3 regions of the Pseudoalteromonas sp. NZS11 genome follow, and region 3 is predicted to be linked to each of the others. Evidence: predicted binding sites of a transcription regulator. Region 3 holds the regulator's gene; each other region holds the start of a gene.
What was found. The regulator LexA, encoded in region 3, represses DNA repair genes until DNA is damaged. The targets are predictions, from matches to a motif close to TACTGTATNNNNATACAGTA.

Region 1 (3,289 bases), on a different contig from region 3:
ACTCTCTAAAACCATGTTTTTCATGTGAGGCTAAAAAGCCAAATAAGCTACGCTCGTTCTGAGAAAAACGACGACGAGAAACAGGGCCAAGCAATAAGCTGACAATAGGATCTAATGGTAACGTTTTACTCAGTGCATTGACGTTTTTATTTTGATTAGCAAAAGCACCACTTACAGTATTAACTAAATTGGCATACTTTGATTCAATAGCATCAGCTATTTTAGGTGCTCTATAAATAGAATCACCCACGAGAGTTAAAGATTCATCAATTGATGGGTTGAAGCTCAAATCACGGTAGCGGCCTTGTACTTTGCTCCATTCTTTTTGAGTTTTAACATCTTTATTTTTAGCATAATCCGAAAAAGCTTGATGTAAAAACCCCATAAGCAACACAGGGCGTTTTGCTTGTTGTACAATATCAGCTAAAGATTGAAATAAATGTAAGTCTTTGTTCTCACGAGACTGGTAATCTAAAGCTTTACCCATTTCGTCAAGTAAAATTAAAACACCGTCTTCATTTTTACTGGGTTTCTGTAATAATTTTTTTATTTCAGCTAAGCATTTATCATCATCAAAATTAGCTATTTCTGTTTTATCAAAGTCTTCATCAAATGCATTAAGTAAGCTAACTAAAATACTGTTCGCTGGCGCTTCTAAACCACATACATGCTTAACTGTTTGCCAGCCATTTTTTAATGCAAAGCGTTTATCAAAATCAGTAATAATATTTTGACCATTATTCAGCTTTTGCAATGCATAGGTACGTTGCTCAACATCTATAGAAAGCAAGCATGATAAAAATAAGGCAACGGTTGATTTACCCGACCCATAAGGCCCAGTAATAGTAAAAGCGCGTTGAGTGCTATTTTCAAATTCACGGCTAATGGTATCAAGTACATTAATGGCTGTGCCATGCAATACAAATTCATCAATAAATGGAGAAAAATCAGTACTCTCAGTATCAATTCGTGTCGAACTTTTGTAGCGTTGATTTATTGTAATTAAAGTGTCTGACATATTATTTACCGTAGTACATATCTAAGTAATTGATAGCGTTGTTTTTTATATCATCTGATATACTTACTTGTCTCAATCCTAATGAATCAACCCAAGTTACGTGCTTATCAGTAAATTCTTGAGCCTCGTCTAACTTTTGACCTAAGCCCGATTCTGAAAGCCTAAAAATCCTTCCCGGAGAGCAAGGTTTTGTTAGAAGCGAGTCAAAATCGATAGTACCAACGTTTGAATCTTGAGTTTCGTTATTAAAAAATTCAAGTAACGCAAAAATAAATATCTCAACAGGTAATTCAGGGCGCTCAGATAGATTGCTTATATAGAATCCACCACCGTTATCTTGTAATAAGTTCAGCTCAGAAAGAGGTGAAGTAAAGTGATCTTCATCGACTTTAGTTATTTTTTTAGCAGTACTATTTTTTTGTTTTTTACTGTAAGTATTTAAAAAGCAGTCTACATCTTTTTTTAGAGTACTAGGATTACCAATTTCTGTTTTTACTAATCGTTTTGCATCGTCATAGCAATCATCGGTAAGTTTACTTTTCTCAAAATATTGAACATTAGAATAATTAAAAAAGTAACGATAAGCTGTAAGGCTTTCATTATTAAAATTTAACCAGAAGTGTAGTAACCAAATAGAACCAGGCATTTCTAAAAAAGGATCTTGTCCTTTTTTATCTAAAGCACCAAACAAGTATTTACCACTATCTGTCACATAATGACCATAATCACTTTGAGGACTTCTTTTTATTACGTTGCTTGATTCAGCCCAATACTGAATCGCTTTTACCATATTTTTACCAACACCTAATTCAACAACAGAATTGCGAATACTATCTTCGCTAGACGAAAAATTGCTTTTATTATTCAAGTGATTAATAGCTTTGAATAGCCATCCGTAGCGTAAGGGGAAGGTGTCGTGCCCTGTAAATTTAGCTTTCATGCTTAAAACTGCTCCTGGAGAAATTGTCCAACGCCGCACATATTATACGGATTATCAGCTGAGAGAAAGCTCTAATTTACAATTAACTGGTTATTTGTACAGTTGTTATTAATAAAAAATTTGCCTTTTGGGTTACAAATTTGTACCTTTATTTGTATTATACATTTTTACTTATCTAATACTTTGATTTAGCAATAAAAAGATTAGACTTCATATTGAAAGGGATATCAATGCTGGCAAAAATTCTATCAAACTTTTCTGAGGATGAGCTATTAAGCTTTCTTCCAAAAAATGTAATGTCTTTTGTACTCAATATTAATGCAGCTGAGAATCAAGTATCAGAGAGTAGTTCTTATAATAAAAATAAGCTAGCAGGTATTGTTGCAAGTGTTAAACAAGTTGATTTTATATTTGATTTGCAGCTCCGTAATAAATTAATTGAACGTTTATCAGCATTACAATTGGTTGATTTATTCCCAAGCTTTGAGCTTCAAGCCAAACAAATTAAACCCGAACATTACAATGCTGTTATAAGCTGGTCAGCAGAAAATCCTGACAAGTTTGCAGCTTTATTAGGGCTTTCTTCTTTATATGAAAGCCAGCTTGAACAAGATAATCTATTAGAGAGTATTACGTGTATTACTCCTGACTATGGGCTTTATCCCTACCAGCAAAATATAAGCAAACAAGTATTATACGACCTCCAACAACAAAAAAAACGCGTTCTAATTCACTTACCTACAGGTGCTGGTAAAACACGTACGGCAATGAATATTGCTGCTGAGCATTTAAGGCAATCTGAAAATAACTTAGTACTTTGGTTAGCCGATAGAGAAGAGCTTTGTTCGCAGGCTTATACCGAGTTTTCAAAAGCATGGAAGTCATTAGGTAATCGCTCTACTTCACTTTATGGCTTTTACTCAAGTTCAACTGAAAGTTTGAGTGGTATTGATTCTGGCTTTGTAGTTGCTGGCTTACATAAATTTCTAAGCCTACGTAAAAGTAACTCAAGGCAACTCCAACTTTTATATAGCAAGCTTGCTGAAAAAGTAACGTTAGTAATTTTTGATGAAGCTCACAAGGCTGTCGCGCCAAAGTTTCAAGAAGTTGTTCAAGATTTTATTGACGATGAATCATTCCACGCAGACCTGATCGGCTTAACTGCGACCCCTGGTAGAAGTTATTCTGAAGATGGTTTATCAGAAGAAGATGCTCGCTTAGCAAATTTTTTCTATAACAATAAAGTTTCTATGCAAATTTCAGGCTATTTATCACCAATAGATTACTTAGTTGAGAAGGGATATTTAGCAAAAGCTAATTTTAAGTCGTTA
Region 2 (3,289 bases), on a different contig from region 3:
GATTGGAGCAGGCTCTGCATTAGGTATTATTTCTGCAATGGCATGGGGTTTAGGTTATTTTGGTCAACCACATATCATCGTTCGTTTTATGTCGGTACGTAGTGTTAAGGATATGCCTAAAGCTCGCCGTATTGGTATGACATGGATGATTGTTGCTGCCCTTGGTGCTGTTGGTACTGGTATATTTGGTGCTGCTTATACTTATGAGAATAATATTGTAGTTGAAGATCCTGAAACGATTTTCCTAATTCTTTCTGAGTTATTGTTCCATCCACTTATTGCTGGCTTTTTACTAGCTGCAATTTTGGCTGCTATCATGAGTACTATCTCATCGCAATTGCTAGTAAGCTCAAGTTCATTGACTGAAGATTTATATAAAACATTTTTACGTAAAGATGCTAGCGACTTTGAATTAGTTACTGTTGGTCGAATTAGCGTTGCATTTGTTGCCCTGTTTGCAATTTATTTAGCGTACGATAGAGATAGCTCTATTTTAGACCTAGTAAGTAATGCATGGGCAGGCTTTGGTGCTGCTTTTGGACCTCTTGTATTGTTTAGCCTTTATTGGAAACGTATGAATTTTGCTGGCGCCTTATCTGGTATGTTAGTAGGTGCGTTTACAGTGCTTGTTTGGATTTATGGTCCGTTTACTATTAATGGTGAAAGTTTAAGTAGCTTTATGTATGAAATAGTACCTGGCTTTATTTTAGCGAGTATCGCAATTGTTGTTGTTAGCTTAGTAACAAAAGAGCCAGAGCAAAACATCACTGCTTTATTTGATGAAGTAGAAAAAGAGCTTTAAATAGCAATTACTATTCATTTTAAAATGAGTAGTAAGTAATACCAATCCGCGATAATACTTAATCATTTTGCGGTGCTAAACGTGTTGCTACCGGCGTTAAAAAATTATCATTTAGAACAACTAAATATCAAATTTTTTGCCTAGCTATCAACACGTTTTTCCACCCTCAAAATAGATCACTTAATTAAGCGAATTGGTATAATAAAAAAGGGAGCAACTAAGTTGCTCCCTTTTTTATTTAGTTTGTCCCGTCCGAGGAGAGGGCAATCTACGAGTTAACTTGCTTTTTTATCGTTGTTATCTTCAATTGACGCAACGTTATCTGACTTTTTACTTTTTGCTGGCGCTTTGGTAACAACTGGATCTTTGCCGCCCTTTAATATGGTCATAAAGTCATCTTTGCTTTTCGCTATTTCTAAAGCAAGTGATTCAATTTGTTGCTCACTAAGCGGTACGTCTACCTTTTCTAGCATTAGCTCAAGTGATTCTGCTATATCGAGCATCTTGTCATAAGCATCAGCTTCTTTTTTGGTAGTAAACGTCATACGCTCGACTCCGTTTCGTTCTACAACATATTTAACAACAACAGCCATGATTTCTCCTGCAAAATTGCTTGGCACCGTGGTTTGTAAAAACCATTAGATTACTGTTTTTATGTACAGTAATGGTTTGGGCGTAAATTTGCAAGCGCGAAGTATTAATTTTTAGGTGTCTTAAATTTGACAAAAAACGGTAACTTTACTTTAGTTAAGCAATCACTTGTTGTACCAGCTGCATTTTCAGGATTTCGGATCATAGTGATAATGCGTTTAGGTACACTTTAAATGATGAGCTTTTCAGTTCCTTACTTTTTGGTTTTCCTAAGCAACATTCAAAATTAAGAAAAGAAGAATAGGGACAAGTTTGATGAAAACGTTAAAAAATTTATTCATAATAAGCTTATTATGCTTACTACCTGCAACTACCGTATATGCACAATTATCGGAAGTAACTAAGCAAATGCCTCAAGTTGAGACAATTAGTATAAATAATGCTGATGCAGATATGCTTGCTAAGCTACCGGGTATAGGTAAGAAAAAAGCGCAGGCAATTGTGGATTACCGTGAAGAAAACGGCGAATTTAAAAGCGTTAGTGATTTATCGCAAGTTAAAGGAATTGGTAAAAAACTATTAGCCAAATTAGAGGGGAAAATTTCACTTTAATAGCAGTAGATAACAATCAGGGCGCTATGCGCCCTGATTAAATTGTTTTAATGCATCGCTTAAGTGTTTTTTAGCAAAGTTGATTTCAATAGGTGTTGTTAAAAGTGGGTAGCAAAGTCCGCCGAGTATCAAAAACGGGATTAATATCCAACCTTTAAATACCGTGAATATTAAAAATAGTGGACTTAGTAATATTAATTTAATAATACGCAGTAACACTTTATCAGTTGGCGATAACATACTTAAAGAAAGTGCTATTACGTCTTGGCGCTTGCGTACTTTTAGATGTTTAAGCTCATCTAATTGGCTTGAAAAAAATGTAAACATATCAAATCGACTTTTTAATTAATAAACGGCCAATAACTATAATAAATAGTGTTAGTGAGAAAATCCCAAATATAATTTCCATCCAAGCAGGCATGCTCAAACCAACAAACTGCCAATCTATATTTCCACAATCCCCGGTCGCCTGAAAAAAGCTAGGTATCCATTCATGTAACGGCATAAACGATGGGAAGTTTGGTTCAAACTCACAGCTAAATGCAAAAGGGTCTGTGGTGGTTTGCATATCAATATGCTCGCGAGCAATTAAATATCCCCAAACACTCGATACACCCCAAATTACATACGCTAATATACGAACTGCTTTGCTCTGTGGTTTAGTCGAACCTACGATTCCTGCGCCTAATAGACCCAGTACGGCTGTACGTTGATATATGCACATTATGCAAGGCGCCAATCCCATTTGGTATTGAAAGAAAAGGGCGGTCACTTCAAGTAAAAAAACGATAGCTGTAAATAAAAGCCACGGGGTACGTTGGGTGGGTAATTGGGCAAGCCAGTTCATAAAAATTCCGCGTTTAAATAAGACGTTAGATTATGACCTAGGATAATGTATGCGGCAACAAAAAGGAAAAAAAAGCTACCGAAGTCGCTTTTTATAAGATGAAATTATTGACCACTCAATGCAGCCTCAGCAGAGGCTACATGACGCTCTACTTAGTTCCCATTGATACATAAGCTTAGTTATATCGCTTACTTATACTACATTGGTACATTGCCTAATCAATTCTTTAAAGTTGCGGTTAGAACGCTCTGTTGCATAGGTGTTCCTTTTTAATGTACTTATGTGTTTTAAGTTGATTAAGCTAGGTATGGTGTAAATAAAAAATACCAATAATTACAATGTACCTACAATGAATATTGCTCTGTATATTTATACATTGTAGCTATATTAGAAAAACCTAAATTTTATTATTTATTAATCTTTAATTTCTACTCATT
Region 3 (3,289 bases):
CATGATGAGCTTCATTGGCGTTAGGTTGTTCTACTATGCTACTCATTAGTTCGCCTCCACTTTGGCATCAAGTGCTGCCTGTATTTGACTCGGTTGAATAACATCACCCGTATCATTACCCCACGCATTACGTTTATAAGTAATAACCGCTGCTAATTGCTTTATAGATAACTGTTTGGCAAATGCTTGCATTGCCGTACCGGGTCGCCCATGGATAACTACATCAATGTGATCTTTTATATCGCCAAGCACTATAGGGCTGCCTTTAAGTGCAGGAAATACACCCGGTAACCCCATGCCAGTAGGCTGATGACATGCAGCACAATTGGCCATATATACTTGTTCGCCTAAAGTCATTAATTCTTCTTTTGGGAGGGTTTTATCAAGTAATGCGGCATCTGCTAATGCTGCTTTTTGTTTAGCTTGCTTTGCATCTGCAAGCCACGTTTTAAAATCAGCCTCAGATTTAGCGACCACCACAACGGGCATAAAGCCATGATCTTTACCACACAACTCAGCACATTGGCCTCGGTAAGTACCTTCTTCGTTTATGTTCGTCCATGTTTCGTTTATAAAGCCGGGATTCGCATCTTTTTTAACTGCAAAATCAGGTACCCACCAAGAGTGAATAACATCGTCAGAAGTCATTAAAAATCGTACTTTTTGATTTATTGGCAGTACGAGAGGTTTATCAACCTCAAGTAAGTAGTTAGGATTTTTATCTGCAAGATTCGCTATTTCATCTTGCGGGGTAGATAAAATAGAGTAGAACTCTACATCTTCACCCATATATTCATAATGCCATTTCCATTGCGAGCCTGTAATTTTAATAGTGAGATCAGCTTTGCTGGCATCTTCCATTGCAATTAGGGTTTTAGTGGCTGGTACTGCCATAGCAATTAAAATAACAAACGGGATTGCAGTCCAAAGTATTTCTACTTTAGTGCTTTCGTGAAATTGGGCAGGTACAGCCCCTTTAGATTTACGGTGATGAATAAGTGCCCAAAACATAATTGCGAACACTATCACCCCAATCACACAACATATTATAAATATGGTCATGTGCAGCTGATATACATTATTGCTTATATCGGTTACGCCTTTGCGCATATTGTATTGGCTGTTAGCCAAAACTGGGTGCGAAAAAACACATAATATAAGCCACAAGGTAGAGGTCAGTTTACCCATGTGACGGCTCCTTTGATGCTATTGCGAATGCAAAGCGAAGAGGCATACGGCTTAAACGCCAATTCGTTATTTTTATTTTTTTAGTCAATCTCATTTAATATTGATTGGTTTTGCTGCGCCAACAACGGGTTTGTGTATATTGTGTGTTCTCAAAACTAAAAAGCTGTGAGTTATTATTAGCTCAGCACATTAATAATTAGCTAAAAAATGAACAACAAGCAAGTTTTAGTATAAAAAACAATCAGGTGATATTGAGTAATTAATAAAAAATCAGTAACCAACTAGGTAACAGTAAGTTCAAAAGATGAGCAAAACAAAGGGGTTTAACGTATTCGGAGGGGGAAAATATAAGTGCAAAAAAGTTTACAGCTTAAATTGTCAGTGAGCTATTTATGCCCTATTTTTAGTGCGAATTTAAAACAAAAAATGCGTACTAATTAGTACGCATTTATAAAACTGCTTGTTTAAAAGCTATTTTTAAAGTCACATCCAATCAGCGTTTCTTATAACGCCAACGGCTAAGCCTTCAATATTAAAAGACTCATTCTCAAGATCTACTTCAATAGATTCAAAATCGTCGTTTTCAGCATGAAGTAATACTTTACGACCCGCTTTCTCAAGACGTTTTACAGTTACGTCTTCATCTAGGCGGGCAACAATAACTTGCCCGTTTTCAGCGGTTTGAGTACGATGTACAGCAAGTAAATCACCATCCATAATACCAATATCTTTCATGCTCATACCGTTAACGCGTAGTAAAAAATCTGCAGCCGGTTTAAACATTAATGGATCGATTTTGCAGTGACTTTCAACGTGCTCTTGCGCCAAAATAGGTGAACCAGCAGCAACACGCCCTATAAGCGGTAAACCTAATTGTTCTGGCTCTTCTTCTTCAATTAACTGAATACCACGGCTTGCACCTGGTTTCATTTTAATTGCGCCTTTTTTAGCAAGTGCTTTTAAATGTTCTTCAGCAGCATTGGCACTTTTAAAACCTAATGTTTGCGCTATTTCAGCACGTGTAGGAGGCATACCAGTGTCTTTAATAAAAACTTTAATTAGTTCGAGTATTTGAGCTTGGCGGTTCGTTAATGGTCGCATACAACTGGTTTTCCATACAGTACATTTAACTGTGAGTATATACAGTTAAATAAAAATCGCAAATTTAAATTAAGCCTTAAAATAGCCAAAGTAATTTCACTTGTGTACATTTTAGGGATATAACTAAAGCTAGATTTATAAATGATTAAAAAAGCAAAGGAGTCATTATGAGTATTTGGTACCAGCCCATCACTTTAGAGCTGTGCAAGCAGTTAGAACAAGGCATTGATGGCCAAGGAACATTAATGAAAACCATGGGAATAGAAGTCACTGAAATTGGTGATGATTACTTAGTAGCCACTATGCCGGCAATTCCTGAGCATCATAATCCAATGGGAATGGTTCACGGCGGTGCTAACGTTGTACTTGCCGAAACAGTTGCCAGCTATGCAGCTAACTTTGTTGTCGATTTTACAAAATTTTACTGCGTGGGGCAGGAAATTAGCGCAAGTCATTTAAAAGCATCTCGCAACGGCACTTTAACAGCAACGGCAAGAGCGTTTCATATTGGCAAACGTAGTTCAGTGTGGGAAATAAAAATTACAAATAGCCGCAATGAGCTGTGCTGCGTATCAAAAATGACCGCAGCAGTCGTAGAGCGAAGATAGTTACTTTTCGATTGGGTAAATTGTAATTTCCATACCCGCACCAATCGCAGATATACGTAGTAATGTATCTGCATCTAAGGCTTGATTAAAGCACTTAGGTGAAGTGCCTGATTCAAAACCAATATCAAACGTTCTACGTGAACAGCTTAACCATTGTTTTAGCGCGTTACGCGAACACGATTCAATAAGCTCACATATATGGTTTATTGCTTTGTCAGGCGTGTTTACTACACCTGTTGCTTCAATACGCGCTAATTGACGGTATTCGTCTTTGTCATAATGTAAAATCGTCGCGACTTTTTTCAAGTCTGCCACTAGCAAACTAATATCTTGCTTTGATTCAAGCTCAAGATCTACATTTAAAAATTGAATTTCCGACATCGTTTCGTATT

Region 1: I6E82_RS04085 (DUF4007 family protein) is a predicted target of LexA. The motif match lies at 2,043-2,062, and genes of this name have one in related genera.
Region 2: I6E82_RS03055 (YebG family protein) is a predicted target of LexA. The motif match lies at 1,447-1,466, and genes of this name have one in related genera.

The regions. Positions count from the first base shown of each region.
Region 1 covers NZ_JADYWP010000002.1:64,669-67,957, reverse strand. The annotation lists gene I6E82_RS04090 (hypothetical protein) at 1-1,018, opposite strand, end outside; gene I6E82_RS04085 (DUF4007 family protein) at 1,020-1,958, opposite strand; gene I6E82_RS04080 (DEAD/DEAH box helicase) at 2,189-3,289, shown strand, end outside.
Region 2 covers NZ_JADYWP010000001.1:693,666-696,954, forward strand. The annotation lists gene putP (sodium/proline symporter PutP) at 1-802, shown strand, start outside; gene I6E82_RS03055 (YebG family protein) at 1,078-1,395, opposite strand; gene I6E82_RS03060 (ComEA family DNA-binding protein) at 1,709-2,005, shown strand; gene I6E82_RS03065 (DUF6170 family protein) at 2,030-2,332, opposite strand; gene dsbB (disulfide bond formation protein DsbB) at 2,334-2,852, opposite strand.
Region 3 covers NZ_JADYWP010000012.1:72,794-76,082, forward strand. The annotation lists gene ctaD (cytochrome c oxidase subunit I) at 1-46, opposite strand, end outside; gene coxB (cytochrome c oxidase subunit II) at 46-1,188, opposite strand; gene lexA (transcriptional repressor LexA) at 1,672-2,289, opposite strand; gene I6E82_RS18065 (PaaI family thioesterase) at 2,457-2,897, shown strand; gene I6E82_RS18070 (hypothetical protein) at 2,898-3,278, opposite strand.